DNA from 3 places in the Neobacillus sp. D3-1R genome. Region 1 is predicted to be linked to each of the others. Evidence: predicted binding sites of a transcription regulator. Region 1 holds the regulator's gene; each other region holds the start of a gene.
What was found. The regulator Rex, encoded in region 1, represses fermentation and respiration genes when NADH is low (regulators of the CRP and FNR family bind a similar motif). The targets are predictions, from matches to a motif close to TTGTGAAATATTTCACAA.
Positions count from the first base shown of each region.

Region 2: ACSBPO_RS02580 (DoxX family membrane protein) is a predicted target of Rex. The motif match lies at 1,331-1,348, and genes of this name have one in related genera.
Region 3: ACSBPO_RS13230 (formate/nitrite transporter family protein) is a predicted target of Rex. The motif match lies at 987-1,004, and genes of this name have one in related genera.

Region 1 covers NZ_CP197471.1:45,465-47,672, forward strand. The annotation lists gene moaC (cyclic pyranopterin monophosphate synthase MoaC) at 42-536, shown strand; gene ACSBPO_RS00290 (redox-sensing transcriptional repressor Rex) at 574-1,224, shown strand; gene ACSBPO_RS00295 (YdiK family protein) at 1,247-1,450, opposite strand; gene ACSBPO_RS00300 (CPBP family intramembrane glutamic endopeptidase) at 1,469-2,203, opposite strand.
Region 2 covers NZ_CP197471.1:516,777-518,984, forward strand. The annotation lists gene ACSBPO_RS02575 (TPM domain-containing protein) at 1-641, shown strand, start outside; gene ACSBPO_RS02580 (DoxX family membrane protein) at 740-1,249, opposite strand; gene ACSBPO_RS02585 (DoxX family membrane protein) at 1,623-2,132, opposite strand.
Region 3 covers NZ_CP197471.1:2,579,890-2,582,097, forward strand. The annotation lists gene ACSBPO_RS13230 (formate/nitrite transporter family protein) at 138-965, opposite strand; gene ACSBPO_RS13235 (endonuclease MutS2) at 1,156-2,208, opposite strand, start outside.

The DNA of each region.
Region 1 (2,208 bases):
GGATAAAAATGGTGTATATTAAATGAGAGAGGAGCTATCAAATGGCAGAATTTACGCATTTTAATGAAGAAGGCCGAGCAAAAATGGTAGATGTCAGTAATAAGCCAGAGACCGTGCGAACGGCTGTTGCTCAATCTAGTATTCGATTAAATAAAGAGATTTATGAAAGAATTACCAATCAGACCATGAAAAAGGGAGACGTCTTAGCTGTCGCACAAGTAGCAGCCGTCATGGCTTGCAAAAAGACATGGGACATTATTCCGATGTGTCATCCGATACCGCTGACAGGAATTGATTTAACTTTTTCTTGGGAAGCCGTGGAAGATGATTATATATTACATATTTATGCTACTGTTAAAACCAAAGGAAATACGGGAGTGGAGATGGAAGCGCTCACAGCTGCATCCGTTTGTGCCTTAACCGTTTATGATATGTGCAAAGCGGTGGATAAAGGGATGGTCATTGGACCAACCTTCCTTGTCGAAAAAACAGGCGGCAAAAATGGTGACTTTAAGAGGATTGAACCAGTTAAATAAACGTTATAAATAGTCAAGGTAGGGGATGGGATGGTAAATGAATAATGAAACGATGAAGATACCACAAGCGACGGCAAAGAGATTGCCGTTATATTATCGATTTTTAAAAAATTTACATTCATCTGGAAAGCAGCGTGTTTCTTCAGCTGAACTTAGTGAGGCGGTAAAAGTTGATTCCGCAACGATTCGAAGAGACTTTTCGTACTTTGGTGCCTTGGGGAAAAAGGGCTATGGATATAATGTTAATTACTTATTATCTTTTTTCTCAAAAACCTTGGACCAAGATGAATTAACCAAAGTGGCTCTCATAGGTGTTGGAAACCTGGGAACAGCTTTTTTAAACTACAATTTTTTAAAAAATAATAATACTAAAATTGAACTTGCGTTTGATGTAGATAAAGGAAAAGTGGGGACAACCATCGGAGATGTCAAGGTATATCATATGGATGAACTTGAGGAAATCATCGTAAAGTCAGACATTCAAGTAGCCATTCTTACGGTCCCAGCTCCTGTTGCCCAAAGTATTACCGATAAACTCGTTAACGCAAATGTAAAAGGAATATTAAATTTTACACCAGCACGATTAGATGTACCGAATTCTATTCGGGTACACCATATTGATTTAGCAGTCGAACTACAATCGTTAATCTATTTCTTAAAACATTACTCGACAGATGAAGAGGAATAAAAAATGAGTCCATTAGGCGGACTCATTTTTTTTTGAATGTTTTTTTGAGTTTGTAATGGATGGCGATCATTTTTATCCCTGATCCTACGTCAAATGTAGCAAGAATGACTAATAGATAAGAGAAAAAGCCCCAGCCATCCTCTTGGACATTTTGAATAGCAAAATACGTAAATAAACTACCTAGCAAAATATATAGGATGCCGGAGCCAAAAGGTGAATATCTCATAAAATCCTCCAAATCATTTTAAAAAAATGAAATAAAGCTTTGAACTTTTTCCGCTTCTTGTATCATTTTTTCGATATCTTCTTTGAAAACAGATTGAATTAACACAACAAATGTATTCATGGCTACATGGGCAAACATGGGAACCCAGATTCGTTTCGTCTTTACATATAGGAAGGCAAAGGTAAAGCCCATAGCCGAGTAAAGCAGTGTATGTTCAGGCTCTGTGTGGGCTAATGCAAAGATAACCGAGCTGATAAGGGCAGATAGGAAAAAATTAAAACGTTTGTAAAGTGAACCAAAGATGATTTTTCGAAAGACGATTTCCTCTAAAATAGGTCCTAATACGGAACTAACAATAATCACAAGAGGGAACGTTTCAATAATCTTAATAATTTGTTTCGTGTTTTCCGAACCCATTTTAATTCCAAGCATATTTTCAATATTTGCAGCAAGCGATTGTGAAATTAGGGCTAAGAAAATACCGATGAAAGCCCAAAGCAAGGACCTTTGAAATGACATCGTATGGCTTCTATCTAATTGATCGGATTTCATTTCTTTTCTTAAAATAAAAAGTACAATCAGTGTCGTGATAGAAAAACTAATGAGGAGCCAATAAGATACATAAACCATTTTCCAGTTGGCAGGGGTATTTCCTAAAAATTTTCCTGTTAGTGTGAGGAGCGGAATCCCTAAAACACTGGAAAATTGCATGCCGATGTAGACAATGATGATAATCCAATATTCTTTTTTCAACGGTT
Region 2 (2,208 bases), 470 kb from region 1:
AAACCGAAAGAGCTGAGTTAAGAAACTGGGGCCGAGAGGTTGAAAATCGTACAACTGCACAAATTGCTGTACTGACAGTGGATTCAATTGAGGACTATTCTATCGAGGAATTTTCAAATGAAGCTTTTCGAAAATATAGACTTGGTAGTCAAAAGGAAAATAATGGTGTGTTATTAGTTTTGGCTATGAATGATCGAAAAGAAAGAATTGAAGTCGGATATGGGTTAGAAGGAAGACTTCCAGACGGAAAAGTAGGTCGGATTCTAGATGAATATACCGTTCCACTTTTACAAAAACAACAGCCCAACCAAGCTATATTACAAACGTATAAAGTGTTAACATATGAGGTCCTACAAGAATACGGGATAGATGCAAAGGAAATCTTTGGACCGTCTTCGCCAAGTTTGGATCAGCCGCAGATGAGTAATTCAGGAAACAATGGATTAGGTATACCTACCTGGCTCATCATCCTAATTGTAGTGGTTTTGATTTTTCTTGATTTTAAGTTTTTTGGTGGCACGCTTACGTATTTTATATTATCGATTTTGTCTCGTGGTGGTGGACGAGGCGGCGGTGGTGGTGGATCACGCGGTGGAGGCGGTGGTTCATCAGGTGGTGGCGGTGCCAGCAGGGGATGGTAAAGTTCGTGCCTATGATGAACATTTTGTTGCCATCAAGGAGAGATTTATTTATCAAAAAGCGGGCACCATCCAATTGGATGGTGCCTGCTCTCTTATAGTTAAGCGTTATTTGCAACTGCTTTATTATTTTTGAAAACTGTTTTACGGATGTAAGGAATCACCCAGCGGTCTAAACCGAATTGACCAGCGTTGAAACCAGCGAATAGAATGATTGCTCCAAGGAATAAATCAGTTGGGATATGAGATACAGTACCAGCTAAGAAGAACGCAAAGTTCATCATTAAACCAAAGAACATCGCAGCTGTTGTTAAGCAACCTAAGATTAGTCCTAAACCAATTAAGAATTCTCCAAGAGGAACGATGGTGTTGAAGATATCAACATTCGGTAGAGCGAAGCCTTTTAAAAAGCTTACGTACCAACCGTATACTAAACCGCCATCTGGACCTTTTACTGGATTTGCTACTGCATTTGCTAAATATCCAGAAGCATCAAATCCTCCAGTAAGCTTATGCAAACCAGCTGTTAACCAAGAATATCCTAAATATAAACGAATGACTGCTAATAGACCTGCGGCAATTGTGTTTTCTCTTAACCATTTCACTAACATGTGAAACATCTCCTTAGTAAAAAATGAATGAATAATGATTACACTGTAAATATAGCAAACTTTTATTTGTAAAAGTTAAGTTTGTGCAATCATTCACATATCTGTAATATCATTTTGAACAACTTATGAACGGTAATGTTATAGAATTTTTTAATTGCTTTGTTGGTAATGAAGTTGGGTGGATCGGTATTGTCTGGAGAAGCCACGAATTTACTTATGAAAAACAATTCTGGAAAGAAAATGGTGAGATAAGTTGTTCATCGGGCTTATGAAGAACATTTGTTATGCGAAACGGAAGAGAATTGTTGTTCATAACATAGTCTCTTCAATAAAATGGGCACCATCCAAATGGATGGTGCCCGACCTCATATAGTTAAGCGTTATTTCCAACAGCTTTTTTATTTTTGAAAACAGTCTTGCGGATGAATGGAATCACCCAGCGGTCTAAACCGAATACACCAGCGTTGAAACCAGCGAAGAGAATGATAGCTCCAAAGAATAAGTCAGTAGGAATATGAGATACTGTTCCGGCTAGGAAGAAGGCAAAGTTCATGACAAGTCCGAAGAACATCGCTGCTGTTGTTAAGCATCCTAAGATTAAGCCTAAACCAACTAAAAACTCACCTAGTGGAACGATCGTGTTAAAGATATCAACATTTGGTATTGCGAAACTCTTTAAGAAGCTTACATACCAACCATAAACCATGCTGCCATCTGGACCTTTTACTGGATTGGCTACGGCATTTGCTAAGTAGCCAGATGCATCAAATCCTCCAGTTAGCTTATGAAATCCTGCTGTTAACCAAGAATACCCGATGTATAAACGAATAACCGCTAAAAGTCCTGCTGCGACTGTGTTTTCTCTTAACCATTTCACTAACATGTGAAACACCCCTTAGTTTTTAAAAAGTTTTAATATGATTTCTACTACACTGTTAATATATCAATTTCTTCGAGGA
Region 3 (2,208 bases), 2.1 Mb from region 1:
GGCTCACCGAAACGCCCACGGAAAGCGAAGCGCCTGGAGCGGAAATCAACAACCAAGTTTAACAGAGCCATATAAATAAAAGACGGACCCATTTTAGCCATTTTGATTTTGCGAAGCTTGGTCCGTCTAGATTGTTGTTATGAAATTTTTGTTTGCAGAGTATCCTCTTTTATAACTGGCATTAAATTTGTTGCTTTAGGCTTGGAAGACAAGTAAACATAGAGGAAACCTACAAAGAAACCACCACCAATGATATTTCCAATGGTTACTGGAATTAAATTATGAATGGCACCTGTTAAAGTAATAGCTTCAAGATGAGGAACTGCTAAGGAAATGGAAAAGGTAACCATATTAGCTACACTATGTTCAAATCCCGAAGCTACAAAGGCAAACACCAATAAAAGCATCGCACTAATCTTCGCTCCATCTCCTTTTATATTTAATGGAATCCAAACTGCTAGGCATACGAGCCAATTACAAAGAATTGCTCTAAAAAATAATTCCATTGTAGATAATTCCATCTTATGACTTGCTACATTCATAAGATATTGACTATTGTCTAGTGAAGAAAATAATCCGGATAACATCACCATGAAAGCAAATCCAATAGCTCCCATTAAATTTCCTAAATAACAGGTAATCCAATTTTCAATGGTGTCCTTCCAAGTGGTCTCTTTTTTTAGGGTACTAATAACAAATGTCATCGTATTGCCAGTAAACAATTCAGACCCGCCATATATGATCAGAACTAAAGCAAGACCAAAAAAGATCGAACTTACTAAAGAGGTAGCTGGTGAGCGTGCATCAAAAAATGACTCTCCAAGTCTATAGGACATCATGATTCCAAAACCAATGTAAACACCTGACAAAGCCGCTCTAACTAAATATTGAAGCAGTGAGGTTTCTAAATAACCCTTTTTCTTTTTCGCTAACTCAATGACTAAATCTATTGCAGATGTATTCATCACACAAGACCCTTTCTTTGTTTGTGAATTTCATCACAATCTTGATAAATTCATCATAAACCCATTTCTACCTTTTGTTAATGAACGAAATATGTCAATTTATTAAGCGTTTACAAAACTCAAAAAATGGTCCTTTACCGAATTAACGCGTCGGGGGTCTGACCCCCGACGCGTTAATTTGATAAAGTATTTATTCCTCGTTGTGTTCTATACTTAATCCTTCTATATGCCTTTTTTCCATCAGTTTCTTTTTCTTACGGTTTTCTACTGAGTCAAACACAATATTAAAGTCATAGTCTGCTGGATACAACTCAGCACTTGAAATATATAAATGCAATCGCTTATGATTGATTTCCTGTTTTACTCCTTTGATTTGAACAATATAATTTCCTTTAGCATCCGGACCTTTATAGACAATTCCTATTTCATCAGTTGAGCTGATTTTAACATTATCACCCATCTCAAACAGTTGTATATGACTTGTTGTTTCCTTTATTTTCTTTTCACGACGTTGATGTCGATTTATAATTACCTGTTTATCCAACTCTGCTTTTAATGAAAAATCTTGTTCAGGTATTTTATACTCTTTTGTTTCTTTATAGGTAATGAAATGAGCTTTTTCTATTATTTTCGGATGTAATCCTAGTTTTAAGGCAATGGCAAATGCTTGGCTATCCCCACCTCTGCCTATAATAAGGCGATAAGTTGGCCTTAAAGTTTCTAAGTCAAATTCCATTGAACCATTAATAAATCCTTCATGCTGATAAGCAAATTCTTTTATTTCACTATAATGCGTTGTTGCAAATAACGTACACCCTTTTAGATACAATTGTTCTAATATCGCTGTTGCTAATCCCATCCCTTCACCTGGGTCAGTTCCAGATCCTAGTTCATCTAGCAATACAAGCGAGCGATCGTTGGCTTCCTTTAATATCTCAACAATATTAACAATTCTAGAACTAAAGGTACTTAAGTTTTGCTCAATACTTTGCCCATCACCAATATCTACTAATACTTTATGGAAAATACTCATTTGAGATCCACTTTCCACAGGAAGATGAAGCCCTGATTGAAACATGATTGTTAACAATCCAACAGTCTTAATCGTTACCGTTTTTCCTCCTGTATTTGGACCTGTAATCACTAATGAGTGGCAGCCATTGCCGAGTTCGAGATTTAGTGGTACAGCAAGATCTCCCAAAAGTGGGTGCTTTGCATTTTTCAAATATATGTGATGTTCTTC